DNA from 3 places in the Streptomyces sp. NPDC047117 genome. Region 3 is predicted to be linked to each of the others. Evidence: riboswitches for the same ligand, from Rfam matches in the RefSeq annotation. Region 3 holds a riboswitch; each other region holds the start of a gene.

Region 1 (10,132 bases), on a different contig from region 3:
GGCCGTCGACGAGCGGCAGCCGCATGGAGAAGGGCTGCGCCATGCGCACCAGCGCGTCGTAGATGGACGCGTCGCCGTGCGGGTGGAGCTTACCCATGACCTCGCCGACGACGCGGGCGCACTTGACGTACCCGCGGTCGGGGCGGAGGCCCATCTCGTTCATTTGGTACAGGATGCGGCGGTGTACGGGCTTGAGGCCGTCGCGTGCGTCGGGCAGGGCGCGCGAGTAGATGACCGAATACGCGTACTCCAGGAAGGAACCCTGCATCTCATCGACGACGTCGATGTCGAGGATCCGCTCCTCGAAGTCCTGGGGCTCGGGGGTGCCCCCTGAGGGTCGGGTCTTCGTGCTGCGGCGGGCCATCGCGGCTGCGGCTCCTTCGCTCGAACTCGGCTTCGCTTACGGCTGGGCGTCTGCTGTTCCGGCGGGGCGGCGCGCGTGCGTGTCCGTCCTGCCGGGCGGCAGGCTCGGTGCCGGTGCTGGGTGCTCAACGGCTGAGCCTGTCGCGGACCATTGTGGCCCGCGGGTCTGACAACGCCGACCGCGACCCGTCCGTACGCCCGTCCGAGCCGGATGTGCGGCGGGCCTCGTTCCGGGGAATCTCCTTGCGGCGGGGTGCCGGGCGGGAACTTCGCCAGATGTCGGCGCGCTTGCATACAGTGACAGAACTTCCTCGCAAGCGGATCGAAGGGACGTACATGCCCATGGGTCACACGGCCACAGAACAAGCCGGGTCCGGCGGCCTGACAGCGACCGAGCACCGGCTGGCCAACGGCCTGCGCGTGGTGCTCTCCGAGGACCACCTGACCCCCGTCGCGGCGGTCTGCCTGTGGTACGACGTCGGCTCCCGGCACGAGGTGAAGGGCCGCACGGGCCTTGCGCACCTCTTCGAGCACCTGATGTTCCAGGGCTCGGCGCAGGTGAAGGGCAACGGTCACTTCGAGCTGGTGCAGGGCGCCGGCGGTTCGCTCAACGGCACCACGAGTTTCGAGCGGACGAACTACTTCGAGACCATGCCGGCCCATCAGCTGGAGCTCGCCCTGTGGCTGGAGGCGGACCGGATGGGTTCGCTGCTGGCCGCGCTGGACGAGGAGTCGCTGGAGAACCAGCGCGACGTGGTGAAGAACGAGCGCCGTCAGCGGTACGACAACGTGCCTTACGGGACGGCGTTCGAGAAGCTGACGGCGATGGCCTACCCGGAGGGCCACCCGTACCACCACACGCCCATCGGGTCGATGGCCGATCTGGACGCGGCCTCTCTGGAGGACGCGCGGAAGTTCTTCCGTACGTACTACGCGCCCAACAACGCCGTGCTGTCCATCGTGGGCGACATCGACCCCGAGCAGACGCTGGCCTGGGCGGAGAAGTACTTCGGCTCCATCCCGGGCCACGACGGCAAGCAGCCGCCGCGGGACGGTTCGCTGCCCGAGACCATGGGCCGGGAGCTGCGGGAGGTCGTCCACGAGGAGGTGCCTTCGCGGGCCCTCATGGCGGCGTACCGGCTGCCGCACGACGGCACCCGTGAGGCTGACGCCGCGGACGTGGCGTTGACGATCCTGGGTGGCGGCGAGTCCTCCCGCCTGTACAACCGCCTCGTGCGCCGCGACCGCAGCGCCGTCGCGGCGGGCTTCGGGCTGCTGCGGCTGGCGGGCGCGCCCTCGCTGGGCTGGCTGGACGTGAAGACGTCGGCCGGCGTGGAGGTGCCCGCCATCGAGCGTGCGGTGGACGAGGAGCTCAAGCGCTTCGCCGAGGAGGGCCCGACCGCCGAGGAGATGGAGCGGGCGCAGGCCCAGTTGGAGCGCGAGTGGCTGGACCGCCTGGAGACGGTCGCCGGGCGCGCGGACGAACTGTGCCGGTACGCGGTGCTGTTCGGTGACCCGCAGCTCGCGCTGAGCGCCGTACAGCGCGTTCTGGAGGTGACTCCCGAGGAGGTGCAGGCGGTCGCCGCGGCCCGGCTGCGTCCGGACAACCGTGCGGTGCTGGTCTACGAGCCGACCGGGCCCGCCGAGGCCGCCGCTGTGGAGGCCACCGAGGCCGACGCGACCGCCGCCCAGCACGACACCGAGACCGAGGAGGCGGCGCAGTGACCGAAGCCGTGACCCCCACCATGACGTTCCACCCGCAGCCGCAGGCCGGGCAGCCGAAGCCGTGGGCGTTCCCGGCGCCGGTGCGCGGCCGGCTCGGCAACGGCCTGACGGTGCTGCGCGCCGACCGGCCGGGCCAGCAGGTCGTCGCGGTCGAGATCAACCTCGTGGCGCCGCTGGAGGCCGAGCCCGCGGGCCTGGACGGTGTCGCCACCATCATGGCGCGCGCGCTCTCCGAGGGCACCGACAAGCACGACGCCGAGGAGTTCGCGGCCGAGCTGGAGCGGTGCGGCGCCACGCTGGACGCGCACGCCGACCACCCCGGTGTCCGGGTCTCCCTCGAAGTGCCGGCCTCGCGCCTCACGAAGGCGCTGGGCCTGCTGGCCGACGCGCTGCGTGCCCCGGCCTTCCCCGACGGCGAGATCGAGCGCCTGGTGCGCAACCGTCTGGACGAGATCCCGCACGAGCTGGCGAATCCGGGGCGCAGGGCGGCGATGGCGCTGTCCAAGCAGCTGTTCCCGGCCACGGCCCGGATGTCCCGGCCGCGGCAGGGCACGGAGGAGACGGTGGCGCGTATCGACGCCGCCGCGGTGCGTGCCTTCTACGAGGCGCACGTGCGTCCGGGGACGGCCACGGCCGTGGTCGTCGGTGACTTCGACGGGGTGGACCTGGACGCGGCGCTGGAGGAGACCCTCGGGGCGTGGGCGGGCTCGACCGCGGAGCCGGTGGCGGCGTCGCCCATCGTGGCCGACGACACCGGCCGCGTCGTGATCGTGGACCGGCCCGGTGCGGTGCAGACCCAGCTGCTGATCGGCCGGATCGGCGCCGACCGGCACGACCGGGTGTGGCCTGCGCAGGTGCTCGGCACGTACTGCCTGGGCGGCACCCTGACGTCCCGGCTGGACCGTGTGCTGCGCGAGGAGAAGGGCTACACGTACGGCGTGCGGTCGTTCGGCCAGGTGCTGCGGTCCTCCGCGGACGGTACGGGTGCCGCGATGCTGGCCATCAGTGGCTCGGTGGACACCGCCTCTACGGGGCCCGCGCTGGAGGACCTCTGGAAGGTGCTGCGGACGCTGGCCGCCGAGGGGCTGACCGACGCCGAGCGGGACGTGGCGGTGCAGAACCTGGTCGGGGTGGCGCCGCTGAAGTACGAGACGGCGGCGGCTGTCGCGGGGACGCTCGCCGACCAGGTCGAGCAGGAGCTTCCCGACGACTTCCAGGCGCAGCTGTACCGGCGGATGGCCGAGACGGGCACGGTCGAGGCGACCGCCGCCGCGGTCAGCGCCTTCCCGGTGGACCGGCTGGTGACGGTTCTGGTGGGCGACGCCGCGGAGATCGCGGAGCCGGTACGGAAGCTGGGCATCGGCGAGGTGTCGGTCGTCAAGGGCTGATACGGAGCGGGCCGGCGGCGGAGCTGGAGCGCCGCCGGCCGTCGCGGTAACGGCTGTGAATTCGCTCGCGCCGTACGGCGGCGGGGCGGGCCGGAACGGCTCGTACCGGTGTCGTCACGGGGTGGCGTGAAAGCCGCCAACGCCGCTCACATATCAGGACATAGTGGATCCCGGGTCGCCAATGCGGCCCGGGATCTCTGCTTTTGTCCGGAATGCAGTAGGTGGTTGCTCGCGTGCCGTGTGGCGTCCGGCACAAACTCCTGTTTCTGTTTGCTGATCGCGAGATGTCCCGTTTAGCGTCGGTCCGGCTGTTCGACAGAAGTGCGCCGCACCCGCGGCCGCCGGGCAGTCATCGCCGAGTCCCCGTACGGCGCGAGCCAGGGGAGCCGGGGACCCACATGTCCCTTGGGGTGAATCGGGCGACTCCCCCCGGAGCCGCCCGTAGGAGACCTTCCTGCTCCGAACCCGTCAGCTAACCCGGTAGGCGAGAAGGAAGGAAAGGAGTGCGCCGGTCATGGCGTTCACCCGTGCCACCGGCAAGCACCGCCGCCCCGGCCGTGCTGCCCGGACCACCCGCAACATCGCCGGCATAGCCGCGGCGACCGGCGTCGCCGTTTCCATCGCCTCCCCGGCGCTGGCCGCGAACGAGGACCCGGCCGCCACCACCGACACCGGCCTCACCCGCGCCATCGCCGACACCGGCGACCGGGTCGCCGACAACATCGTCGCCCAGGCCGACGCGCAGGAGGAGGCCGCCGAGGTCGCCGCCGCCCGCGCCAAGGTCGAGGACGCGGCCGTCAAGAGCGCCGAGGACGCGAAGAAGAAGGCCCAGGACGAGCGCCGCAAGGCCGCCGAGGCCGCCAAGAAGAAGGCCGAGAAGAAGAAGGCCACCGAGGCCCGCGCCTCGCGCTCGGAGGCCCGCACCACCCTCAGCGCCTCGGGCTTCGTCGCGCCGATCTCCGGCAGCTACGTCTCCACGCCGTACAAGGCCTCCAGCGGCCTGTGGTCCTCCGGCAGCCACACCGGCATCGACTTCCACGCCGCCTCCGGCACCGCCGTCCACGCCGTCGGCGCCGGCACCGTCGTCGAGGCCGGCTGGGGCGGCGCGTACGGCAACAACGTCGTCCTGAAGATGGACGACGGCACCTACACCCAGTACGGCCACCTGTCGTCCATCGGCGTCTCGGTCGGCCAGAAGGTCTCCGCGAACCAGCAGATCGCGCTGTCCGGCAACACCGGCAACACCACCGGCCCGCACCTGCACTTCGAGGCGCGCACCGGCCCGGAGTACGGCTCGGACATCGACCCGATCGCGTACCTGCGCTCGCACGGCGTCAACGTCTGACGACCGCGCACCGTAGGCGCACTCCGCGTACCACCCGAAGCCCCGGCCCGACGGCCGGGGCTTCGGCGTCTCCGGACGCGCTTCCGCCCCCGCGTTCCCGCGCACCCCTTTCCTCGGCCAAAAAATATCCAGGAATTCGTCACGGCTGTCGGAAAAGGCGGCCCGGTGTCATAGAGTCACGGAAAAGGCGCCGCCCGGCGGCGTTTCCGGAGGATTGCGGCGGAGGCACGGACGATGCGAGGAAATATTTCGGCGCATGCGGTCTGCACGGCGATTCGCGACGACATCGTCTCCGGCGCGTTCCCGCCCGGCTCCCGGCTGATCGAGGAACTCCTCGCCTCCCGGTACGGCGTCTCCCGCGTCCCCGTACGCGAAGCACTGCGCACCCTGGAGTCCGAGGGGTTCGTCACCACTCGCCGGCACGCGGGCGCGTGCGTCGCCGAGCCGACCGAGCAGGAGGCCGCCGACCTCCTGGACATCCGCCTCCTCCTGGAGCCCCTGGGCGCCGCCCGTGCCGCGGCCCGCCGCTCCGCCGCGCACCTGAAGGTGCTGCGCGGCCTGGTCGGGGTGGGACGCGCGAGAGCCCGCCACGGCAACCCCGACGACCTGCGGCAACTGGACGGCTGGTTCCACGGGACGCTCGCGCAGGCGAGCGGCAGCGCCAGTATGACGGCGCTGCTCGTTCAGGTACGCCGCAAGATCGACTGGGTGTACGCGGTCGACCTGGGCCGGATCTCGCCGGGAGACGTGGACCGCTACTGGCAGGAGCTCGGCGCGATCGTGGACGCGGTGGCGCGCGGCGACGCCGAACGCGCCCGCGCACTGACCGCCGCCCACGTGGAGCGCACGCTGCCCGCCCACCGGCTGCGCCGTCCCGCACCCGCGGTGAGGGAAGCGAAACCGTCCGTAAACATGGCGCGCGTGCAGAATTAACAGTGCTGGCGTATACAACTCCTGGGGGAATTCTGCCCGCCGTGATCGGCGTGCCTGAATTCGGGGGTGTGGGCCCGGCAGGGTAATTCTGCGTGCGACTTTACGTGTGTGCCGTCGAATTCTGCTCGGCGGGCGGCTCGGCCCGGTAATTCCGTGCAGGCCGGCAAGGGATCCGGCCCGCCGGGACGTGGAGCGGCCCCGCCGTACCCGGAACGGCCTCCCGCTGGACGTGCAACGGCCCCGCCCGTGACCCGTGGGCGGGTCCGTGGCGGGGCCGTGAGAGGCCGTTCCGGCGGCGTGGGGCCCGCCGGGTCTGCCCGAAGGGTCAGACCGTCTCCGGGAGCTCCTCGAGGCCCTCGGAGACGAGCTTCGCCAGGCGGTCCAGCGCCGCGTCGGCGCCGTCGGCGTCCGAAGCCAGCACGATCTCCTCGCCGCCCTGGGCGCCGAGGCCCAGGACCGCGAGCATGGAAGCGGCGTTGACGGGGTTGCCGTCGCCCTTGGCGATCGTGACCGGCACGCCGGAAGCGGTGGCCGCACGGACGAAGATCGAGGCGGGGCGGGCGTGCAGACCCTCGGCCCATCCGACATTGACGCGGCGCTCAGCCATTGTGTTGCCCTTCGGGTCGGAGAAGTTGTCTAGACCAGTGTCTCACGCGGGCACCGGTGGTCCGGTGTGCCCAGCCCGGGCGAGCGCTCGGATCCTAGAAGTCCAAGCCTGCGTCACGCCCCGGCTGTACGCATGCTGAGACCCGGTCGTACGCACCGTCCCGCCGCCGGGCACGTACGGTCGTGTCCGTGCGGCCTTCGGGGCACTTCGACCGGCCCCCGATACGCAGCCGGTCGTACGCTGTCCGCATGGAGACGCCGTCGGATGCCGCCGCCTACCCCGCCCACTGGGAAGCCGACGTGGTGCTGCGTGACGGCGGCACCGCCCGGATCCGCCCCATCACCCCGGACGACGCGGAACACCTGACCTCCTTCTACGAGCAGGTCTCCGACGAGTCGAAGTACTACCGCTTCTTCGCGCCCTACCCCCGGCTCTCCGACCGCGACGTGCACCGCTTCACCCACCACGACTACGTGGACCGGGTCGGACTCGCCGCCTTCGTGGGCGGCGAGATGATCGCCACGGTCCGGTACGACCGCATCAACGCCGACGGCCGCCCCGCCACCGGCCCCGACGCAGACCAGGCCGAGGTCGCCTTCCTCGTGCAGGACGCCCACCAGGGCCGCGGCGTGGCCTCCGCACTCATGGAGCACATCGCCGCGGTCGCCCGCGAACGCGGCATCCGGCGCTTCGCCGCCGAGGTGCTGCCCGCCAACACCAAGATGATCAAGGTGTTCACGGACGCCGGGTACACCCAGAAGCGCACCTTCGAAGACGGCGTCGTCCGCCTCGAATTCGACCTCGAACCCACCGAGCAGTCCGTGGCCGTCATGCGCGGCCGCGAGCACCGCGCCGAGGCCCGCTCCGTACAGCGGCTGCTCGCCCCCGGATCCGTCGCCGTCCTCGGCACCGGCCGCGCCCCCGGAGGCGTCGGCCGCTCCGCCCTCCGGAACATCCTCGACTCCGGTTTCACCGGCCACACGTACGCCGTCAACCACGCCTTCCCCGAAGGCGGCAGCACGCTGGACCCGGAGGGCGTACCGGCCTACCGCTCGCTCCGCGACATCCCCGGCCCCGTCGACCTCGCCGTCGTGGCCGTACCCGCCGCACACGTCCCCGACGTCGTACAGGACTGCGGCGAACACGGCGTACAGGGGCTCGTCATCCTCACCTCCGGATACGCCGAGGCCGGCCCCGAAGGACGCGAGAAGCAGCGCGCACTGCTGCGCCAGGCCCGCTCCTACGGGATGCGACTGGTCGGCCCGAACGCCTTCGGCCTGATCAACACCGCGGCCGGCGTCCGCCTCAACGCCTCCCTCTCTCCCCGGCTGCCCGGCGCCGGCCGCATCGGCCTCTTCACCCAGTCCGGCGCGATCGGCATCGGACTGCTCAGCGCCCTCCAGGAACGCGGCTCCGGGGACGGCGCCATCGCCGGGGTCTCCACCTTCGTGTCGGCCGGCAACCGCGCCGACGTCTCCGGCAACGACCTCCTCCAGTACTGGTACGAGGACCCCGCCACCGACGTCGCGCTGCTCTACCTGGAGTCGATCGGCAACCCCCGCAAGTTCACCCGGCTCGCCCGCCGCACCGCCGCCGCCAAGCCCGTCGTGGTCGTCAAGGGCGCCCGGCACAGCGGCACCGTCCCCCTCGGGCACGCCGTCCCCGCCACCCGGGTACCCGACTCCACCGTCTCCGCCCTGATGCGCCAGGCCGGCGTCATCCGCGTCGGCACCGTCACCGAACTGATCGACGCGGGCCTGCTGCTCGCCTCCCAGCCGCTCCCCGCCGGCCCCCGTGTCGCGATCCTCGGCAACTCCGAAGCGCTCGCCCTCCTCGCGTACGACGCCTGCCTCACCGAGGGCCTGCGCCCGCAGCACCCCCATGTGCTGCCCTTCGCCGCCACGACCGCCCAGTTCCGCGCCGCGCTGGCCGATGCCCTCGCCGGCGACCGCATCGACGCCGTCCTGATCACCGCGATCCCGTGGGTCGCCGAAGGCAGCAGCGCGGACCCCGAGGAGATCGCGGCCCTCGCCACCGCCCTCCGCGAGGCCGCGGCCGAAGGGCCCGCCAAGCCCGTCACCGTCGTCCACCTCGCCATGGAGGAGCTCGCCGGGGCCCTGTCGTGCACGGCCGACTCGCGCACGACCGACGAAACGGGGGCTCCGGATGGACCGGGGGCTCCGGGCGGGCCGGAAGCCTCGGACGGGCGGGGAGCCGCCGGCGACACCGCCGCGCCGGAATCGGAATCGGACCCGCAAGCCGCCGCGACGCAAGCCGACCGGCACGCCGTCGGGCCGGAAGCCCCGGAGTCGGACCGGCAGGCCCCCGCGCCGGAAGCCGCCGAGAACGCCCCCGAAGCTCCCCGGGCGAGCCCCGGCGGCCTGCCCCGCATCCCTGCCTACCCCGCCGCCGAACGGGCCGTACGCGCCCTCGCCGAGGCCGTCCGGTACGCGACCTGGCGCCGCGAGGCCGCAGCACCCGGCAGAGTCCCCGAGTACGACGACATCCAGGAGGCCGCGGCCGGCGCCGACATCGAGCGGCTGCTCGACGAGCTCACCACCGACGCCGAACCGCACCGCTCCGTGGCGCTGCCCGCCGACGAGGCCGCCGCCCTCCTGGGCCGCTACGGCATCCGCGTCCGTGCCGCACTCCCCGCACCCGACGCGGACGCCGCCGTACGCGCCGCCGAGGCCCTGGGCTACCCCGTCGCCCTGAAGACCACGGCCCCGCACCTGCGGCACCGCGCCGACCTCGGGGGCGTCCGCCTCGACCTCCCCGGAGAACGCGCCCTCCGCCGCGCCTACCAGGAGCTGACCGACTTCCTCGGGAAGCCCGAAGAGCTGCGCCTCGTGGTGCAGGCGATGGTGCCGCGCGGCGTGGACACCCTCGTCCGCGCCTCCATCGACCCCGCGGCCGGGGCCGTCCTCTCCTTCGGGCTCGCCGGTGCCCCTTCCCAGCTCCTCGGCGACACCGCGCACCGCCTCATCCCCGCCACCGACCGTGACGTCGCCGAACAGATCCGCTCCATCAGGAGCGCGCCGCTGCTCTTCGGATGGCGCGGCTCGCAGCCCGTGGACAGCGCGGCCCTGGAAGAACTGCTGCTGCGCCTCTCCCGGCTCGTCGACGACCACCCCGAGGTCGTCGGCATCGACCTCGAACCGGTCGTCGTCGCCCCCCACGGACTCTCCGTCCTCGGCGCCTCAGTACGCCTCGCCCGCCCACCCGCCACCACCGACCTCGGCCCCCGCCGCCTCCCCGCGTACTGACCCCCGGCCCCCGTCGCCTGCGGGCCGTACCGCCCCCGGAGCCCCGTAGGATGGACCCTATGGCTAAGACCGGTACGACGACCCAGGGGCTGCGCGCGGCGATCGAGCGCAGCGGCTATTACCCGGCACTCGTGGCCGAGGCGGTGCAGGCCGCGATCGGCGGCGAGCCCGTGGTGTCGTACGTGGTCCACCAGGAGACGACCTTCGACGCCAACGAGGTCCGCCGCCACGTCACCGTCCTGGTCCTCACGGACACCCGCTTCATCGTCAGCCACACCGACGAGCAGGCCGCCGACGCCACGTCGCCGACCCCGTACGCCACCACCTCCACGGAGTCCGTGAAGCTCGGCCGCATCTCGTCCGTCGTGCTCAGCCGCGTCGTCGCCAACCCCGAGGCCTACACCCCCGGCCAGCTGCCCCGCGAGGTCGTGCTGACCATCGGCTGGGGCGCCGTCTCCCGGCTCGACCTGGAGCCCGCCAGCTGCGGCGACCCGAACTGCGAGGC
Region 2 (10,132 bases), on a different contig from region 3:
CCCGGACGGCAAGCACCTCTTCGCGGGCATGGAGGGCCCGCTGCTGGGCGACGACGACGTGCACGGCCGCCACCAGATCCGTATCGAGCGCTACGAGGGCGCCGCGGGCAAGGCGTACACCCCCGAGAGCCAGTACGCGTACCAGACCGAGGAGGGGCTCTTCCTGTCCGAGCTGGTCGCCGTGGACGAGACGCATCTGCTCGCCCTGGAGCGCGGCTACATCAGCGGCCTCGGCAACGGCATACGTGTCTACGAGGTCGACCTCACCACGGCCGACGACGTCACCGGCCACACCTCCGTCACCAAGCACGACAACGACCTCATCGCGCCCAAGCAGCTGCTGTTCGACCTCTCCCGCTGCCCGTGGGGCGGCATCAGCACCGAGGAGCCGCAGCCCAACCCGGTCCTGCAGAACGTCGAGGGGATGGCGCTGGGCCCCGCGCTGTCCGGGCGGTACGCGGGCCACCGGGTGCTCTACATGGTCGCGGACGACAACGCCCGCTCCGCCCAGGCGACCCGGCTGTACTCCGTCGCGGTACGGCTCAGAAGCTGAGGAGCGTACCGGCCGCTCAGAAGCTGACGGGCCGTACCGGCCGGCGGGGCCCCGGCCGGGACCCCGGCCGTCTCCGAGGGGTCGCCCGTCCGGCCCCCGCCGGGTCGCCGTACCGTTCCAGGGCGGTCACCCTGGGACGGCGGTGGTGACGGGAGCGCGAAGCGGCACACGGGAAGCGGCGCGGGAAAGAGGCCGGTGCGGATGGGGCGAGGCGGAACGGGCATGCCGGGAGAGCGGGAGCGGCAGGCCCGTCGGGACGGGCTGCCGAGGTTCGGCCGCCGGCTGGTGTGCTGGCTGCCCGCCATCTTCCTGATCGGCGGCCTGGCCTTCGACCTGCTGACGCCGACGCGGTACACCGCCGCGCCCTTCTTCTCGGCGGCCCCCCTGGTGGCGGCGCCGCTGTACTCGCTGCGGTACACCGCGCTCACCGCCGCCCTCTCCGTCCTGGCGGAGATCGGCGTGGTCGCCTTCCACGGCCGGACGGGCGGCTACGAGTCGTACACCGAGGCGGTGACCGTCCTGGTCGTGGCCGTCCTCGCGCTCGGCATCAACCGCGTCGTACGGATCAGCGACGCCCGGCTGGCCTCCGTGCGGGACGTGGCGGAGGCGGCCCAGCGCGCCGTGCTGCCGCTGCCGCCGGACCGCATCAGCGGGCTCGACGTGGCGGCGCGCTACGAAGCGGCGCAGGCGGACGCCCGCATCGGGGGCGACCTGTACGCCGTGCAGGACACCCCGCACGGCGTACGGCTGATCGTCGGCGACGTACGGGGCAAGGGGCTGGAGGCCGTGGAGGCCGCCGTGATCGTCATCGGGGCCTTCCGGGAGGCCGCGGAGCAGGAGGCCACGCTGGAGGCGGTGGCCGGGCGGCTGGAGCGGGCGCTGCAGCGCGAGGGCAGCAGACGCGAGGGGCTGGACCAGTTCGAGGGGTTCACCACGGCGGTCCTCGCCGAGGTTCCGTCCGAGGAGCGCGGGGTGCTGCGGGTGCTGAACCGCGGCCACCCGGCGCCCCTGCTGCTGTGCGTGGACGGCACGCTGAGCGAGCTGGCGCCGCGGACCCCGGCGCTGCCCCTCGGGCTGAGCGAGGTCGCGGGCTGGCCGGACCGCGCGGACGAGTCCCCCTTCCCGCCCGGCGCGATGCTCCTGCTCTTCACCGACGGGGTGACCGAGGCGCGGGACTCCAGGGGCGTGTTCTACGAGCCGGCCGTACGGCTTTCCGGCCGGGTGTTCCCCGGCCCCGACGCGCTGCTGGACGGCCTCGTGGACGACGTGGCGCGGCATACAGGGGGCGAGACCGAGGACGACATGGCCCTGCTGGCGCTCCGCCGACCGGAGGGGTGAGCCCTCAGCAGTCAGGGTGGGCCCTCAGCAGTCAGGGTGGGCCCTCAGCAGTCAGGGTGGGCCCTCCGCAGACCGGAGGGGTGAGCGCCGGCCGGGGACCGGTTACACCGGCTCCGGCTCCGCGAGCCACTGCACGCTCCGCCCGTGCTGCTCCGTGAGCGCGACGGGCCGGCCGTCGACGGCGAGCGTGAGGAGGCGCGCGTCGGCGGGGCGCGGGCCGGGCAGCCACGGCAGCACGCTGTGGTGCTCCTGGGAGACCCAGTGCCCGGGCCGGTCCACGAACAGCGACCGTACGACCCGGACGAACTCCTCGCGGCGCTCCAGGGGCAGGTGGGTCAGCGCCCCCGTGTGGAAGACGACCAGCGTCGCCTCGGGCGGCGCCTGCGCGGCCAGCGCGGGCAGCTCGTGCAGAAGGTCGCCGCGCACGAGGGGCGTCGGAGGCGCGTTCCGAACTGCCTCAATGGCAGCGAGCTGCCGGCGGGCCCGGTCGGCTACGGACGCGCCACGGTTCCCCGTATGGCCGCTGTTCCCTGCACGACTGCCGCTCCCCGCATCGCCGCCGGACCCCGTACCGGCGCTGCTCCCCGTACTGCCGGACCAGGCGTCCCCCGTGCCCGTACCGGCACTCGTCCCGAGGGTCGTGTCGTTCCCCGGGCCAGGCCAGGCCAGGGCGCGGAGCCAGCGGATGTCGTCCGGGTCGGACAGGTCGAGCGGGTCGAGGCCGAGGCCGGCCCGCCAGACGATCCGCGGCGGCGCGGCCGGTACCGGCGTGCCCGGGGACGTGCGGCAGGGCAGGACCACCGGGCTGTCCGGGGCCCCGAACTCCGGCCCGCCGTCGTACCGGTAGCGGTACCGGTCCGGATGCAGGCACAGCCCGGCCGCCGCGCCGACCTCCAGGAGCGCGAGCGGCTGGGGGAGACGGGCGAGGACGGGGAGCAGCGTGGCGCAGCGCGCGGGCTCGTCGGTCCGGGCGAGCCGCCGCATCATGACGTCGCGTACGTCGTCCCAGTGCCGGATCGTCCACTCGCGCCAGCTCCGGTACGCGAAGTCGCCGCGCGGGCCCTGTTCGGCGTGCGGGCCGTCGAGGTAACGGACGGCGGCGAGCAGGAGGTTGGGCTGCTGCTGATTGCCGTGCGGCAGCGAGACGGCCAGGAAGTCGCAGAAGTCCGGGTCCTGGCTGATGCGGGCGGTCAACTCCTCGTGGGCGTCGGACTCGCCCCGCGCCTGCTGCCACGCGAAGTCCGCGTACCGATCCGCCACTGCCTGCGCGCTGTTGACGACCATGATCAGACGCTACTGCTCTCACTGTCCGTAGCCGATACGCACCCCTCCGCATAACAACTGACAAACGATCAGTCCGCTTCGGGTTTCCGATCCGCGGCCAACTCGCCCCAATTTAGCCGTGACTGCATGCATAAGTCCTGGTCAGCGGTCATACGGATTCCGGGGAACGCTTGGAATCCAGCCGTCCCGTCCATTACTGTCCGATAACGGAGCGCGGTCGTTACAGCCGTCGCAAGAGACGGCAACGCGCGCCGACGCCGAATCCCAACAGCGCACTTCATTACCGCACCACCTGCCAAGGGAACCGGGGAACCACCACCTTGGGGTGAATCGGGCGACTCCCCCGGAGCCGCCCGTAGGAGACCTTCCTGCTCCGAACCCGTCAGCTAACCCGGTAGGCGAGAAGGAAGGAAAGGAGTGCGCCCCCGTGGCGTCCAACAAGCCTGCCCCCGAACCGTCCCGCCGGACCGCGTACGAGCCGTTCGCGACGCACGAGGGCGCGGTGCACGACCCGTACGCGCACCAGGATTCGTCTCCGCATCCGTACTCGTATCCGCACCCGTATCCGGGCGGTCACGAGGCCCCCGGGGCCCACACGGAACCGGCGTTCGCCGACACCGCGGCCTTCCCGGCGGTCTCCGACACGGCCACCTTCCCCGCGGTCTCGGATACGGCCGCCTTCCCCGCCGCGAGCGGTACGGGTCCGATGACCGCTACAGGTCCGATGGCCGGGGCGGGCCCCATGACCGGTACAGGTCCGATGACCGGTACGGGTGCCGTGGCCTTCGGCACGTACGGCGGCGCGCATGACGGCGCCCGCGCCGGCGCGCAGTACGGCGCAGGTGACGGCGTGCACGACGGGGCGTGGGAGGAATGGAACCCCACGGAGGAGTCCGTACGCCCCGTACGCGGCCGGCACCGCGTGGCCAAGCAGCGCGGCGGCGGTCTCGCCCGCAGCAGCACGGTCCTGGGCGTCGGCGTCATGGCGGCGGTCGGCGCGGGCGGCATCGCCACCGCGCAGGGCAAGCCCCAGGTCTCCATATCCATGCCCGACCTGGGCGGCATGGCCGAGCGCGTGTCCGAGAAGCTGGGCTCGCACGACTCCGCCGACACGGCCGACACCGCGAACGCACAGGGCGGCCCGTTCACGCAGGCGGCCGGCGCCGCCGGGGGCGAGCACTCCCAGGGCGGCGACGCCCTCCGCGCCCGCATCATGGAACAGGCCGAGCAGGCACAGAACTCCGCCGACCAGGAGGCCCGCGAGGCCGCCGAGAAGGCCGCCGTCGAGCAGGCCGAGGCGGAGGCCGCCGAGCGCCGGCAGCAGGCCGAGGCCGCGAAGAAGAAGGCCGACGCGGCAGCCAAGGCCAAGGCCGAGGAGGCGGAGCGCAAGAAGGCCGAAGCGGCCCGCGCCGCCAAGCTCGCCGAGCTGGCGAAGAGCTACACCCTTCCGGTCTCCTCGTTCACCATCACCGCCACCTTCGGGCAGGGCGGCGACCGCTGGGCCGCCGACCACACCGGCCTCGACTTCGCCGCGCCGACCGGTACTCCGGCCAAGGCGGTGCACGGCGGCACGATCACGCAGGCCGGCTGGGCAGGTTCGTACGGCTACCGCATCGTCGTCACCCTCGACGACGGCACCGAGCTCTGGTACTGCCACCTCTCCTCGATGGTGAAGACCTCCGGCAAGGTGAACGCCGGCGACGTCATCGGCCGGGTCGGCGCCACGGGCAACGTCACGGGCCCGCACCTCCACCTGGAGGTCCGGCCGGGTGCCGATACCCCGATCGACCCGCTGGCGTGGCTCCGCGACCACGGCCTGAAGGTCTGACCTGATCCGACCCGGTCCGGCCCGGCCTGATCCGCTTCTGATCCGTTTCTGATCCGGTCCGTTCCTGATCTGGTCCGGTCCGGTCCGACGGCTGATGCCCGACGACCGTTGTCCGACGGCCGACGGCTTCGAAAAACGGTCCATTCTTCGCCCGGCGGGCTTCCGTTCGCCCGTTCCGGGCACTTGTCCGCCGTCGCCGCCGCCTCGTGCGCCCCGCCCCGCGGGGCGCACACAGCAGGAGGGGAGAGGCGGTGGCCGACGGCCGGGTCTCCGCGTGCCCACGGACCGTCCCCGGCCCTCCGTACGCGGACCCGCACTCTCCGGCGGCCCCGATGCCCCACACATCGGGGCCGCCGGTTTTGGTACGTCCGTACGCCCATAGGTCCGTAGAGCCGTAGACCCGTACGCCTGGTTATCCGTACGGGGAGCGAAATCCATGCCGTCCGCGCAGAATGGGAGGACCCGCCCGGCGTGGGAAGTCCCGCCGGGGTACGACGGCGCGCCGACCGAAGGACGGACCCCGTGGAGTGGACCCTCGAAGTCATCACCGTCCCCGTCACCGACCTGGACCGGGCGAAGGAGTTCTACGCGGACCGGTGCGGCTTCAAGGTCGACACCGACGCGCAGGTCGCCGAGGGCGTACGGATCATCCAGCTCACCCCGCCCGGCTCCCGCTGCTCGATCGCCCTCATCCAGGGCATGCCCCCGGCCCCAGGGCAGACGGATATGGCGCCGGGCTCGCTCCAGGGCCTCCAGCTGTGCGTGGTGGACATCGAGGCGGCCCGTGCCGAACTGGTCCAGCGGGGTGTCGATGTCGGTCCCGTCCAGCACCTCGGTGCCGACGGCTGGACCGAGGGGCGCGGCGAGACCTGGAACGCCTTCATGCTCTTCAAGGACCCCGACGGCAACGGCTGGACCGTCCAGGAGGCCCCGTCCCCCTTGAGCGAGCGCTAGCCCTCCCGAGCGGTCGACGCAGTACCGGCCGGTCAACGGAATACCGGTCGGCGGGCAACGGAATAACTCCCCCACTCGCCCCGCTGAACGAAAACATGGCCACTTCCACTCCTGCTTCCGTTCCCGGCCCGGTGCCCTCCGCCAAGCCGCTCGGCTCGCTCTCCGTCTCGCCGCTGTCCCTCGGCGGCAACGTCTTCGGCTGGACCGCCGATGAGTCGGCCTCCTTCGCCGTCCTGGACGCGTTCACCGCGGCCGGCGGCAACTTCATCGACACGGCCGACGCGTACTCCTTCTTCGTGCCCGGCAACAAGGGCGGCGAGTCCGAGAAGATCATCGGCGACTGGCACACCGCCCGCGGCAACCGTTCCGACCTCGTCATCGCGACCAAGGTCGGCGCCCTCCCCGAGCGCAAGGGCCTGTCCGCCGCCAACATCAAGGCGGCAGTCGACGATTCCCTGGCCCGTCTCCGTACCGACTACATCGACCTCTACTACACCCACTACGACGACGAGTCGGTCGAGGTCTCCGAGATCATCTCCGCTCTCGACGAGCTGGTGAAGGCCGGCAAGATCCGCGAGATCGGCGCCTCCAACATCTCCCCGGAGCGCCTGCAGGAGTCCCTCGACTTCTCCACCCGCGAAGGCCTGGCCAAGTACGTCGCCGTCCAGCCGCACTACAACCTCGTCTCGCGCGACACGTACGAGGGCCCGCTGCGCGACGTCGCCGCCCGGCACGGCCTGGGCGCCATGCCGTACTACGGCCTCGCCTCGGGCTTCCTGACCGGCAAGTACCGCCCGGGCACGAACGTGGACAGCGCCCGCTCCGGCAAGGCCGCCGAGCACCTGGCCACCGAGCGCGGCCGCCGCGTCCTGGCCGCCCTCGACCAGGTCGCCGAGCGCCACGAGGCCGACCAGGCCACCGTCGCCCTCGCCTGGCTCGCCGCCCAGCCCACGGTCACAGCCCCCATCGCCAGCGCCCGCACGGTAGCCCAACTCCCGTCCCTCATGGCCCTAGGCACCCTCCGCCTCACCAACGAGGACCTCAAGCTCCTGACAGACGCCTCGGCGTAACGTCCATCCGGCGAGCTCCGTACTGGCTGAGGGCGGTGGCACACCCAAGCCACCACCCTCAGCCACGCCCGAACCCCACCGACTCACAACCCCACCGGCTCAAAACCCCAGTGGCTCCGGCTCAAAACCCCAGTGGCTCACTGCCGCACCGGCTCACAACCCTGGTGGCTCACCGCCCCACCGCCTCACTTCCGGTCGACAACCACCCACGAAGTCGCCGCCACGGCCCCGGCCACCGCGAACACCGAGGGCCACGCGCCCACCTTCTTCGCCAGCGGATGCGACCCGGCGAACGCCGCGACGTACAGCCCGCTCAAGGCCGCCGCCGTACCGTTCCCGCCCTTCCGCTGCCACTCCCGCGCGGCAACCGCCCCCGCTGCCGCCAACGCCACCCCACCCAACGGCCGCTTCTTGGTCCACCGAGCCACCCCGTAGCCCCCCACCAGCCCAGCAGCCGCCACCACACTCGCCGGAACCCGAGCCATCACGACAACCTCCACATCATGGGATCTTTCGACCGACCCTACGACTGGACGCTTCGGTAGCGACGAGGGGTATGGGTGATGACCGTCACTTCGGAATGAAGGTCGGTCGAAAATGATCAGAAGGTTGCCACGATAGGTCGATGGCGAATGAAACCTTCGTGGGGCATGTAGACGGCGTGCTTCCGGGCGACCGTTTCGAGGACAGGGAAGCCGTTAAGGCTGCCAACCTGCACTCTGACAACCAGGCTGGCATCTCCACCAGCAAGGACACAGACGGTTGCTGGGTGGCGAACGCGATCGCCCTCAATGGTGGCTACGAGGACGACGAAGACCATGGGGACTGGGTCCGCTACACCGGCGCGGGCGGACGAGACCAGTCCAGGAAAAACCAGGTTGCCGACCAGGACTGGGATCACCGCACCAATGCGGCTCTGAAGCGTAGCTACGACCGTGGTTACCCCGTACGCATCATTCGCGGACACAAGGCTAAGACGAAGTACTCGCCGAAATCGGGTTACTCCTACGACGGCCTCTATGCCATCACCGACCTCCGCATGGTCAGTGGGAAGTCAGGGTGGCAGATCTGCCAGTTTGACCTGCATCGCCTGGCGGACGTTCGGGAAGAGCTGACCGACGTCGAGCGGAAGGTGGAGGCTGCACTCGCTGACTTCACCGACCAAGAGAAGTTCCCCGAAACGCGGATCACAACGGTGCAGCGCATCGTGCGCGATAGCTCCGTCGTGAGGCGGGTGAAGGAACTGTACGGGCATCAATGTCAGGTGTGCGGCACTCGCCTGGTGGGGGGCGACGGCCAGGGCTACAGCGAAGGCGCTCATATTCGTCCGCTCGGAAAGCTGCACCGTGGGCCCGACATAGAGCAGAACGTGCTCTGCCTATGCGCTAACTGTCACGTACGACTCGACAAGGGTGCTCTCTACATCGCTGACGACTGGCGCGTTATCGATCGAGCCGCAGCTGCCGTGCAACCGCACGAGGAATTTCCTGAACTCAATCGATCGCCAAGGCACAACATCGGGACGGACTACATCCAGTACCACCGGGAGTGGTGGGACAAGCAGCTCTCGACTTCCTGACGCCACGGTCGTCATTGCGACGAGCGCTGGTGATGCGCGTGGGTCAGGGCGGGGTGGGCGAGGGGTTTGGTTTGCCAGAGGTGGTGGAGTAGGGCGCGTTCGCGGGTGTGGAAGTCGGGGGTGGGGCCGGTGCGGTGGGCGCGGCGGCGGAGGAAGGCGAGGGACGTGGCCAGGGCCGCGTACTCGGTGACGGCGCGGGCCGCGGCGGGCCCGTGGGTGCGGCGGGCGATCGTACGGGCGAGGGCGCGCGTCCTGAGTGAGGAGAGGGTGAGCGGGTCGGTCGGGGTGAGCCAGCCGGCGGCCGCGTACGGGGGGAGGTAGGTGCGCAGGGAGCGCAGTTCCTCGCGGCGCGACCAGACGGAGAGGCAGGAGACGGCCGCGAAGACCGGGACCATGAAGAGCCCGTAGACGGCCAGGAAGCCGAAGCTGCCGAGGGAGGACGCGCTGTTCCATATGGAGTGGAGCAGGATCGCCGTCGTCAGCCCCAGGGCGGGCAGCGCCAGGCGCAGCGGGCGGTGGTGGGGGAAGCGGGTCGCGGCGATGCCGAAGGCGAGGCCGGTGAGGACCGTGAAGAGCGGGTGCGCGAACGGCGACATGATGACGCGTACGAAGAAGGTGCCCGCGGTGAGGGAGTCGGCGAGCCCGGCCAGTGAGTGCAGGCTGAGGGAGCCGAGGGAAAGGTCGCGGCCGACGGCGTTGCCGAGGTAGAGGACGTTCTCGGTGAAGGCGAAGCCGGTGGCCGTGAGGCCGGCGATGACGATGCCGTCCGTGATGCCGTCGACGTGCCGGCGGCGGAAGACGAAGAGGAGCAGGATGGCGGCGGCCTTCGCCGACTCCTCGACGACGGGCGCCACCACCGTACTGCTCCAGGTCTCCGCGTCGGTGGGGGAGACGCTGGCGATGTTCGTACTGAGCCACTGGGTCGCGAAGCCGTTGGCGACGATCGCGACGAGGGTCGCGGCACAGGCCCCCCAGGAGAAGGCGAACGCGAGGTTGCGCCAGGGCTCCGGCTCCACGCGGTCGAGCCAGCGGAAGACCGTGACCAGTACCGGGACGGGGAAGACGGCGAGCGCGAAACCGACCAGGAACCCTTCGGTGCCGGTCTGCCGGCGGACCATGCTCAGGATGGCTATGCCGGACAGGGTCAGCAGGGCTATGAGGGTGATGAGGGACAGGGCGCGGAACAGCGCTCTGCGGGACGCCGGGGAGGCGGAGCCGCGGGTGCCGGGCGGTGCGCCGTCGGGAGCCGGAGGCATGGTCGGAGGCCCGCTCGGTGGTCCGTACGAGGGACCCGAGGGGCGGTCCGGTGACGGCTGCGACGGGTGCACTCTTCGACAGTAACCACCAGGTGGCGGCGGCGCGCGCAGTCGTCCACCGGGGCCGATTGGTGGGGGTGGAAGGGGCGGATACGGGCCAGATGCGCGTCCGAGTAGGGGGGCAGCCGCGAGCCGCCGCGGCGCCGGCCGCGTCAGTCGGCGCGGCGGCGGAAGAGGAGGTCGTGGACGACGTGTCCCTTGTCCAGGCCC
Region 3 (10,132 bases):
GTCGGTCGTCGACTCGGCCTTGTCGAGCTGCTCGAGCACGTGGTTGCGCAGGCCGATGCCTTCCTCGACACCCTTCATTCCGATGCCCTGCTCGGCCAGGCCGGGGGTCGGGAAGGTGCGGGAGACCGCGCCCATGGCGATGACCAGGTAGTCGAAGGGCAGCTCGTACGCCTCGCCCACCAGCGGGGCGATCGTGGCGACCTTGCGGTCCTGGTCGATGGTGGTGACGCGGCCGGTGAGAATCTCGGCACCCGGCACAGCGCGTCGCAGCGGGACGACGACGTTGCGCGGCGAGATGCTGCCGGCGGCAGTCTCGGGGAGGAAGGGCTGGTACGTCATGTACGAGCGCGGGTCGACGACCGTGACGGTCGCCTCGCCGTACCGCATCTTCTTGAGGATGCGGCGTGCCGCGTACAGGCCTACGTACCCACCGCCTACTACGAGGATCCTGGGACGCTCCGTGGTGCTCATGTCATCGAGTATCCACCCCCACTTGGGGGGTCGCTCGTGAGGGCCTTCACAAGCAGGGAAGAGGGGTCTGCTACACTCCGCGCCTCCGTGATCGACGCCATAGTCACGCGGGGGAACCACAGGGTCCCGCCGAGCGTTGCACACCCCTCCTCATCAGGGCTTGCGGCCCTTTGTGAGGCTGGACCACGCGTCACATAAGCGCGTCTTTAAGCCCGCCGAAACCGCACATTCCCCGGTGCGCGCTCACAGGTGAGCCCCGAAGGGGCGAGTGCGGGTCGACTTGTTGCCCCATCGGGCGCTTTTTTCATGTGAAGAGTTTCACGAACATTTTCTCCGGCACGACGCGAAGGGGCCCCGGAACGCGTCACTCACGCGCTCCGAAGCCCCTCTCAGCACCTTCCAGAAGCCCTCAGCGGGCCGCTCGGGCAACGCTCCAGGCGATGCCGTCCGGCAGTGCCTACGAAGCGCTAATCGAGCTCGTCTGCCACTTTCCAGGCGATGCCGTCCAGGATGTCGTGCTCGGACACGACGACCTCCTCAGCGCCCGTACGCTCCATGATCGAAAGCAGTACGAGGGCACCCGCGGCGATCACGTCCACCCGGCCCGCGTGCATCACCGGGATCGCCGCGCGCTCGTCGTGCGTGGAGCGCAGCAGCCGCTCGGTGATCTCCCGGACCTCCGTCAGCGGGATCCGCGCGTGGTGGATGGCGGCCGAGTCGTACTCCGGCAGCCGCAGGGCGATGCCCGCGAGCGTCGTCACCGAGCCCGCCAGCCCCACCAGGGTGTGCGCCCCGTCCAGCGGCACGGTCTCCGCGGCCTTGTCCAGCGCCGCCGCGATGTCCGCCTTTATCGCGGCGATCTGCTCGGCCCCCGGCGGGTCGATGACCTCGCCGTCCCGGACGAGGTGCCGCTCGGTCATCCGGACACAGCCGACGTCCACGGAGCGCGCGGCGCGGACGGAGTCCGAGCCGAGCACGAACTCCGTAGACCCGCCGCCGATGTCCACGACCAGGTACGGCTTCTCAAGGCCCGCCCGTCGCCCGCCACCACCCTCCACGGGAAGGCGCTCCGCGCCTGCTGCTTCCAGGCCGGTCAGCTCCTTCGTCGCGCCCGTGAAGGAGAACTCCGCCTCCTGGTCGCCGGTGATCACCTCGGGCTCGACGCCCAGGATGTCCACGACGCCGCGTACGAAGTCGTCCCGGTTCTCCGCGTCGCGCGAGGCCGAGGTCGCCACGAAGCGCAGCCGCTCCGCGCCCAGCTCCTCGATCACGGCGGCGTACTCCCGGCAGGCCGCGAAGGTCCGCTCCAGCGCCTCCGGCGCCAGCCGGCCCGTACGGTCCACGCCCTGGCCGAGCCGGACGATCTTCATCCGGCGGTCCAGGTCCTTCAGCTCGCCGGTCTCCGGGTCCAGGTCCGCGACGAGCAGACGGATGGAGTTGGTACCGCAGTCGATGGCGGCGACGCGCTTCACTCGGAGGCTCCCTCTTCCTGGTTTCCCTCGTTCCCGCACGGGCTCACGCAGGGGCCCTTCCGCCACCACTCCGGCAGCATGGCGATGGCCTCGTCACCCAGCGGGTTCACGCCGGGCCCCGCCGCCAGCGAGTGGCCGACCAGGACGTGCAGGCACTTCACCCGGTCCGGCATCCCGCCCGCGCTCGGGAAGCCCTTCAGCTCCTCGATGGCGTCGCGGCGCCGGATGTAGTCGTCGTGGGCCGCGCGGTAGGCGTCGGCCAGCTCCGGGTCCGTGGCCAGCCGGTCGGTCATCTCCTTCATCACGCCGTTCGCCTCCAGCGTGCCGATCGCGGAGGCCGCGCGCGGGCAGGTGAGGTAGTACAGCGTGGGGAAGGGCGTGCCGTCCTCCAGGCGCGGGGCCGTCTCGACGACGTCCGGGTTGCCACAGGGGCAGCGGTGCGCGATGGCGCGCAGGCCGCGGGGCGGGCGGCCCAGCTGCTCCCGGAACGCCGCGACGTCCGCGTCGGTGGGCTCGGTGGGCTCGGTCTGGGGAGGCGGCGTGTCCATGCAGGCTTCTCTTGTCGTCAGGGTTGTACGGTCGGCCGCCCCATCATCCCCCGGCGGCGCGCCCTCGCGCGTCGGCGGAGTCCAGTCCGGACCAGATCGCTTCGTACCACGGGCGCTGCACTGCGCCCTGTCCGGCGCGCGGCCGGCTCGCGCCGGTGCCGTCCACGACGGTGTAGCCCGTCTCGCCGGGCAGTACGTAGTGCAGGTGGCGGCGGGCCTGCTGGCGCACGTACGCGGGGTCCTGCCAGCGGGCCTTCTCCTGGCGCAGCCGCTGTACGGCGTCCTGGGTGGTCTCGGCCTGGCGGCGCTGGTCCTCGATGTCCGAGCGCTGGGAGACGTAGGCCCTTATCGGGTACGCGAGGGCCACGACCAGCGAGCACAGGACGAGCGCGAGCAGCGCGGCGCGGCCGGTGAGCCGGCTGCGGCGCGGGGAGCGCGCGCGGTAGACCCGGGCCGCGGCCTGCTCGCCGAGCGCCTTGAGCCGGGTCGCGGTCGAGAAGCGTTCCGCGGACACCTGCCGCCTCCCCTGCCTCGCCTCGTACATACGTCCCCGGCAACGGTACGGGACCGCTGCCGGGGACGTACGGAAGCCGGGGCTTTCCGGCCGCCGGGGCCGTCAGCACTCAGCCTTTGAGGCGCAGGGCGTCAGCCCTTGAAGCGCGGGAACGCGCTGCGGCCCGCGTACACCGCGGCGTCGTCGAGGATCTCCTCGATGCGCAGCAGCTGGTTGTACTTGGCGACGCGCTCGGAGCGGGCCGGGGCGCCGGTCTTGATCTGGCCGCAGTTGGTGGCGACGGCCAGGTCGGCGATGGTGACGTCCTCGGTCTCGCCGGAGCGGTGCGACATCATGCACTTGAAGCCGTTGCGCTGGGCCAGCTCGACGGCGTCCAGGGTCTCGGTCAGCGAGCCGATCTGGTTGACCTTGACCAGGAGGGCGTTGGCGGAGTTCTCCTCGATGCCGCGGGCCAGGCGCTCGGGGTTGGTGACGAACAGGTCGTCGCCCACGAGCTGCACCTTGCTGCCGAGCTTCTCGGTGATGACGTTCCAGCCGGCCCAGTCGTCCTCGAACAGCGGGTCCTCGATGGACACGAGCGGGTACGAGGCGACGAGCTCCTCGTAGTACTCGGTCATCTCGGCGGCCGAGCGCTCCTTGCCCTCGAACTGGTACTTGCCGTCCTTGTAGAACTCGGAGGCGGCGACGTCCAGCGCGAGCGCGATGTCCTGGCCGGGGGCGTAGCCGGCCTCCTTGATGGCCTCCAGGATGAGGTCGAGGGCCTCACGGTTGGAGCCCAGGTTCGGGGCGAAGCCGCCCTCGTCGCCCAGGCCGGTGGCCAGGCCCTTGGCCTTCAGGACCTTCTTGAGGGTGTGGTAGACCTCGGCACCCCAGCGCAGCGCCTCGGAGAAGGACTCCGCGCCGATCGGGGCGATCATGAACTCCTGGATGTCCACGTTGGAGTCGGCGTGCGACCCGCCGTTGAGGATGTTCATCATCGGAACGGGCAGCACGTGCGCGTTCGGGCCGCCGAGGTAGCGGAACAGCGGCAGGTCGCTGGCCTCGGACGCGGCGTGCGCGACGGCCAGGGAGACGCCCAGGATCGCGTTGGCGCCCAGGGAGCCCTTGTTGTCGGTGGCGTCCAGGTCGAACATCGCCTGGTCGATGAGGCGCTGCTCGGTGGCGTCGTAGCCGACCAGCTCGGGGCCGATCTGCTCGATCACGGCGAGGACGGCCTTCTCGACGCCCTTGCCGAGGTAACGGTTCGGGTCGCCGTCACGCAGCTCGATGGCCTCGAAGGCGCCGGTGGAGGCGCCGGACGGCACGGCAGCGCGGCCGGTGCTGCCATCGTCGAGGCCGACCTCGACCTCGACCGTGGGGTTGCCTCGCGAGTCGAGGATCTCGCGAGCTACGACGACGTCGATCGACGGCACGTTGTCTCCTTCATGGGTGTCATCTGGAGTTCTGCAACACGAGCCTAACGGCCCGGGGACCGTCCGCCTGCCCCTAGCCCCTTCCGTGAGACGAAAAAGGACCCAAAGGCCCTCAATACGGGAGGTAAGAACCGGTTTTCATGGCGGACATCTCCGTCATAACAGGCACTACGCATCTGAGCGGCGGCCCGCCCGGATGCCTGCACGCAGAAGCCGCCCCGCAAACGTGAAGCCCCGCCGTGACGCGCTCGGGGGCTTCGCGTCGCGGCGGGGCGGTCACACGGGCCGGGCCGCGCGCCGATCGTGCACCGATCGGACGGCGGCCCCGGCCGGGGGCCTGTCAGGACCCGTCAGAGGCGGATCAGACCTCGAGCTTCTGGCCCGGGAAGATCAGGTCGGCGTTGTCACCGACGGTCGACTTGTTGTTCTCGTAGACCGTCTTCCAGTTCTTGCCGTGCGCCTTGGCGATCTTGCCCAGGGTGTCGCCGGACTTCACGGTGTAGTTGCCGTGGCCCTGCTTCGGGGCGGCCTTGGGCTGCACCGGCTGCGGCTTCGGGGCGGCCTGCTGCTTCGGCGCCTCCTGCTGGGGGGCGGCCTGCTGCTTGGGGGCCTCCTGCTTCGGGGCCTGCTGCTGGGCCTGGCCGGAGCCGGTGTCCACCTGCGCGGCCGGGCCACCGGAGGTCAGGCCGCCGGCACCGGCGCAGCCCCAGGCACCCGGGCCCTGCATGGCGAGCAGCTTCTCGGCGGTGGCGATCTGCTGGTCCTTGGTGGCCAGGTCGGCACGCGGCGCGTACTTGGTACCGCCCGCGGCGGCCCAGGACTGGTTGTTGAACTGCAGGCCACCGTAGTAGCCGTTACCGGTGTTGATCGACCAGTTGCCGCCGGACTCGCACTGGGCGACCTTGTCCCAGGTGGCGACCGAGGCGGCGTTGGCGGAACCGGCGGTCATCAGCGGGACGGCCACGGCGGCGCCGGCGACACCGGCGAGCGTGACGACGCGGACGGCCTTCGAGGGGCGGCGGTGCTTGCCCTTGAGCATGGTTGTTCTTCCTCACCGACGCCTGCGAGGTGAGCTGTCGGGTTCGGGCTGTGAGTGGCCCGGCCGGATGCGCTGTCCGCACACCCGGCTTCACCCCAAGCCGCCCGCTGCGTTTCCACTGCGGTGACGGCACTTACCTTGGGTCCCCCGCTCCTGCCTACGGCGCTTGCGCGACGGTTGTCCGACCGATCACCGGCAGGATTCGGCGAATGATCGGCGGGCTCGCTTGGTGCGAGCGGTGAAGAACGTAAACACACACCCCTCGGCGGTTCAAACCACTCTTTCGTAGGACAGTTGACCGTTTTCGATCATCGAAACCATCCGTTTGCGCAGGTCGAACACGGTATGGAAACAACGGACACGGCGGGCGGAAACGCTCCGGGACGAGACCCATGTCTCACTTTCCCCAATTGGGTACAACCCGGCCGCACTTATGCCGCCCGCCCCCTCCGTCACTGCCCCAGAACGAGCCGCTGACCAGGGTGGATAAGGTCCGGATCGGTCCCGATGACGCCCTCGTTGGCGTCGTACAGGCCGGTCCAGCCCCCGGCCAGCCCGCGCTCCTCGACGATCGCGGACAGGCTGTCGCCGGGCCGCACCGTGTACGTGTCGTCGCCCCCCGAGGTACCGCGGTGCGCGTCGCCGCCGCGCGAGGCGTGCCGCCCCGCGGAACGGCCGTCCTTCCCCTTGCCGTCCGCCTTCTCGTCCGCGCCGTCACCCGCCGAACCGCGGTGGCGGCCGGTACCGGGGGCCGAGGGGTCGCCGGAGGGCGCGGACGCGTCGCCGGAGGGCGTGGAAGCGTCGCCGGAGGGCGTGGAAGCGTCGCCGGAGGACCGGTCGGCGGAGTCGCCGGCGCGCTGCCCCGCGGAGTCCTCGCCGGAGCCCGCGCCGGAACCCTTGTCGGCGTCCTCGGCATCCCCGGCGCCCTTGTCCGTGGCGCCGTCGGACGGCTTGGAGGTGGCGTCGCCGGACGGCTCGGCGTCGGGCTCGTCCGCCGACGGGCTCGTGGCGTCGCCGGAGGGCTCGGCGGAGGCGTCGCCGGACGGCTGCGCCGTGTCTGCGCCGTCTTCGTCGCCCGTACCGGCAGAGGCTTCGTCGCCGGACTCCGAGGGCTGCGGGTCGGGCGTCTCCGACCCGCCCGGGTCCACGTCGGGTATCAGGCCGTCCACGTCCAGCCGGGCATTGACGGCGCAGCTGGGCCAGGCGTCCGGGCCGCGGTCGTTCAGGATCGACTCGGCGACCGCGATCTGCTGGGAGCGGCTGGCGAGGTCCGGGCGCTCGGCGTAGGACTCGCCGCCGTAGTCCCGCCACATCTGGAGGGTCAGCTGGAGCCCTCCGTAGAAGCCGTTGCCGGCGTTGGCGCTCCACATGCCGCCGCTCTCGCACATCGCGACGCGGTCCCAGGTGGCGGTGTCGGCGGCCTGCGCGCCGCCCGCCGTCAGCAGCGGCAGGGCCAGGCCTGCACCCGTGACGGAGGCCGCCACCAGGAGGGCGGGGGCCTGGCGGGGGCGGCGGTGTCTACCGTTGCCGGAGCGCATGCGAGTGCCTTTCGAGCGGCGGCTTGAGTTGTCGCACGCAAGGTAGCGGGGGCCCGGTCCGGTCTCAAGCCGGTGTAGCGGAGATCACGCGTAGATCACGCCGCTGACGCCACGTCAGTTCAGGCCCTGGTCCGCACCCTTGTCTCGTTCCGGTACCTGCGGGAATGCCCGTTCTGACGCCCCGTCCGAAGCGCCCGATTGCTCCGGTGTGAACCGCACCGGCAGGGCCCGGAGACCGCGCATGATCAGGCCGCCGCGCCACCGCAAATCGTCCGGATCCGCAGCCGCCTCCAGATCGGGCAGCCGGGCCAGCAGGGTCGCCAGCGCCGTACGGCCTTCGAGGCGGGCCAGCGGCGCGCCCAGGCAGTAGTGGATGCCGTGCCCGTACCCGAGGTGCTGGTTGTCGCGGCGCCCGAGGTCCAGCGTGTCCGGCTCCTCGAAGCGCTCCGGGTCCCGGTCCGCGGCCGCCAGCACGACCAGTACGGGGTCGCCAGCGGCGACCGTCTGCCCGCCGATGGTCAGCTCCTCCGTCGCGAACCGCCAGGTCGCCAGCTCCACCGGCCCGTCGTAGCGCAGCAGTTCCTCGACCCCGGTCGCGAGCAGTTCCTCGTCGCCCGCGGCCAGCGCGGCCTGCAGCCGCGCCCGCTGCTCGGGGTTGCGCAGCAGCGCGTACGTACCGTTCCCGATCAGGTTGACCGTCGTCTCGAACCCGGCGAAGAGCAGGATGAACGCCATCGCCGCCGCCTCGTTCTCGGTGAGGTGCTCGCCGTGGTCGGAGGCCCGGATGAGGGCCGAGATCAGATCCTCGTCCCCGGTCTCCTCGGCCGCCAGCGTCTCCCGCTTGCGGTGGATCAAGTCGGCCAGATACGCACGCATCTTCTTCACGGACCGGGCGACCCCGCCGCGCGGTCCTCCGCCGTGCCGGATCATCATCCCGGCCCAGTCCCGGAAGTCGTCCTGGTCCTCGCGCGGCACGCCCAGCAGGTCGCAGATCGCGTAGATGGGGAGCGGGAAGGCGAACTCGTGGATGAGGTCGGCCTCGCCGCGCGCCGCGAAGCCGTCGATCAGCTGGTCGGTCAGCTCCTGCACGCGCGGCGCGAACCGGGCCACGGTGCGTGGGGTGAACGCCTTGGCGACGAGGCGGCGCAGCCGGGTGTGGTCCGGCGGGTCGATGTTGAGCAGGTGCGTCATCAGGTTGGCGCTGCGCTCGCCGGGGATGCCGACCTTGCCCTTGCCGTGCGCGGCCTCGCTGTGGTGCTGCGGGTTCTTCGACAGCCGGGGGTCGGCCAGCGCCTCGCGCGCGTCGGCGTAGCGGGTGACCAGCCAGGCCTCGACGCCGCTGGGCAGCGTGGTCCTGCGCACCGGCGCGTGCTCCCGGAGCCAGGCGTACGCGGGATACGGATCGGCGGCGAACTCCCAGGTGAAGAGCTCGGGACAGGCGGGGGCGGAAGCAGTGGAGTCGTGCACCCCTTGACCGTAACCGGTTGTCCACAGGGCCCGGTCACTGTCAGTTGCGGCCGGTAGCGTTTGTGGGAGTGCGGTGGAGGTGGGGGAGGGGCTTTCGCCGTGGGGGTGGGGGGTGGGTGGGTGTGACGCCGTCCCCGGCTCGACTCCCTGTGGTTGGGGAGAGGGAGGGGTCCTGCCAGGAATCAGCTAGAGCGCCCGCTCCGCCGCCACAATCGCGTCCCGGTACGTACGTGCCGCCGCCCGCAAGGCGGTTTCCGGGTCGGTGCCCTCTTCCTGGGCCCGCGCGGCCAGCGCCAGCAGTTCGTAGCCGATGCCCTCGCCCGTGACCGGCACGTCGAGGCCGGCGGTACGGGCCCGGGAGGCCAGCTTCGCGGCCAGCGCCAGCGCCGGCTGCCCCAGCGGTACGCCGTCCGTCACCGACTCGCGCTGCTTCTCCTCGGCCTTGGTGCGCAGCCAGTGCGCCCGGACGTCCTCCGGTGTCGCGGCCTCCTCGTCGCCGAAGACGTGCGGGTGCCGGTTGATCAGCTTGTCGACGATGATGCCCGCGACGTCGTCGACGGAGAACGGCTCGTCGGGGTCGTCCTGCGCGATCCGGGAGTGGAAGACGACCTGGAGCAGTACGTCGCCCAGCTCCTCGGCCAGCGCCTCCCGGTCGCCCTCCTCGATCGCCTCGACCAGCTCGTACATCTCCTCCAGGCCGTACTTCGCCAGATCCTCGTGGGTCCGGACGCCGCTCCACGGGCAGGCGACCCGGATCCGGTCCATGACCTGTACGAGGTCCAGCAGCCGGGCGCCGGGCAGATCGTACGAACCGGGCAGCAGCTCCAGGTCGGGCATCGCCTCGCGCCCCGAACCGGCGAGGCGGGCGAGCCCGTCGGTCAGCGCGCTCTCCCCGGCGGCCGAGGTCAGCACGACGGCCGTACGGGCCCCGGTCACGCAGTAGTCGACCAGCTCGCGGGCGGTGGGCTCGGCGGTCTCGGCCGCGATGCCCGCCTCGGCGAGGTAGGGCAGCTGCGGGTGGTCGGGGTCGCCGCACAGCACGCGGTCGGCGGTGCGCAGCGTCTGCCACGCGGGCCAGGACAGCAGGCCGGGTGCGACCCGGTGGCTGGTGGTGAGCAGGACCAGGCGGCCGGTGGCGGAAGCGTTCACCCGTCGAACGTAACGCACCGCCGGGCCGGAGGCGGCGGCAGGCCGGGCCTGCCGCCCCGGTCTCAGACCTGCTGCTTCTGCTCCGTACGCACCCACGGGGTCTTCGCCTCGCCGAGCATGACCTGGCGGTCGTTCCACTTGCCGAAGCGCGGGTTCACGTCGATGCCGAGGTCGCGCGAGCTCTTGGCCAGTGCCTCGGCGAGCTTCTGCTGCCCCTGCGGCGTCTGGCGGTTCACGCCGAGCTTCTTCGCGATCCCGTCCATCAGGATCTGGTTGCGGGCCATGCCGTCGATCTCGCCCGGCGCGATGGCCTGCTGGAGCGACATCGCCTTCAGCCGCTCGGCGCCGCCGGCCCGCCGCTCGGCGGTGTTGCGCCACTTCTGTACGTCGGACCGGCTGGCCTCGACGCCGGCGTCCTTCGCGCTGCGTGCCAGCACCCGGTCGAAGATCATGCTGTTGAGCATGGTCACGCTGAGCCGTCCGGTGTTCTGGATCATCTGCGCGCCCTGCGGGGCGCCCTCC

What was found. Region 3 has a riboswitch for cyclic di-AMP ahead of ABZ840_RS36295 (transglycosylase family protein). Riboswitches for the same ligand answer to the same signal wherever they lie in the genome.
Positions count from the first base shown of each region.
Region 1: it holds a riboswitch for cyclic di-AMP, as region 3 does, so the genes downstream of both, ABZ840_RS26690 (M23 family metallopeptidase) here and ABZ840_RS36295 (transglycosylase family protein) in region 3, are expected to answer to the same signal.
Region 2: it holds a riboswitch for cyclic di-AMP, as region 3 does, so the genes downstream of both, ABZ840_RS05845 (M23 family metallopeptidase) here and ABZ840_RS36295 (transglycosylase family protein) in region 3, are expected to answer to the same signal.

Region 1 covers NZ_JBEYUN010000015.1:75,152-85,283, reverse strand. The annotation lists gene ABZ840_RS26705 (DNA topoisomerase IV subunit A) at 1-364, opposite strand, end outside; gene ABZ840_RS26700 (pitrilysin family protein) at 706-2,088, shown strand; gene ABZ840_RS26695 (pitrilysin family protein) at 2,109-3,476, shown strand; cyclic di-AMP (ydaO/yuaA leader) riboswitch at 3,820-3,978, shown strand; gene ABZ840_RS26690 (M23 family metallopeptidase) at 3,991-4,821, shown strand; gene ABZ840_RS26685 (GntR family transcriptional regulator) at 5,056-5,754, shown strand; gene ABZ840_RS26680 (HPr family phosphocarrier protein) at 6,080-6,361, opposite strand; gene ABZ840_RS26675 (GNAT family N-acetyltransferase) at 6,610-9,627, shown strand; gene ABZ840_RS26670 (DUF5998 family protein) at 9,687-10,132, shown strand, end outside.
Region 2 covers NZ_JBEYUN010000002.1:613,886-624,017, forward strand. The annotation lists gene ABZ840_RS05830 (esterase-like activity of phytase family protein) at 1-553, shown strand, start outside; gene ABZ840_RS05835 (PP2C family protein-serine/threonine phosphatase) at 776-1,891, shown strand; gene ABZ840_RS05840 (DUF2332 domain-containing protein) at 1,994-3,175, opposite strand; cyclic di-AMP (ydaO/yuaA leader) riboswitch at 3,421-3,591, shown strand; gene ABZ840_RS05845 (M23 family metallopeptidase) at 3,882-5,003, shown strand; gene ABZ840_RS05850 (VOC family protein) at 5,526-5,957, shown strand; gene ABZ840_RS05855 (aldo/keto reductase) at 6,053-7,027, shown strand; gene ABZ840_RS05860 (hypothetical protein) at 7,213-7,512, opposite strand; gene ABZ840_RS05865 (YDG/SRA domain-containing protein) at 7,653-8,606, shown strand; gene ABZ840_RS05870 (PrsW family intramembrane metalloprotease) at 8,618-9,862, opposite strand; gene trmB (tRNA (guanosine(46)-N7)-methyltransferase TrmB) at 10,075-10,132, opposite strand, start outside.
Region 3 covers NZ_JBEYUN010000033.1:29,515-39,646, reverse strand. The annotation lists gene ABZ840_RS36320 (NAD(P)/FAD-dependent oxidoreductase) at 1-471, opposite strand, end outside; gene ABZ840_RS36315 (Ppx/GppA phosphatase family protein) at 939-1,943, opposite strand; gene ABZ840_RS36310 (DUF501 domain-containing protein) at 1,940-2,491, opposite strand; gene ABZ840_RS36305 (septum formation initiator family protein) at 2,535-3,005, opposite strand; gene eno (phosphopyruvate hydratase) at 3,137-4,417, opposite strand; gene ABZ840_RS36295 (transglycosylase family protein) at 4,779-5,456, opposite strand; cyclic di-AMP (ydaO/yuaA leader) riboswitch at 5,461-5,674, opposite strand; gene ABZ840_RS36290 (transglycosylase family protein) at 5,909-6,994, opposite strand; gene ABZ840_RS36285 (cytochrome P450) at 7,109-8,461, opposite strand; gene ABZ840_RS36280 (nucleoside triphosphate pyrophosphohydrolase) at 8,648-9,610, opposite strand; gene ABZ840_RS36275 (SurA N-terminal domain-containing protein) at 9,673-10,132, opposite strand, start outside.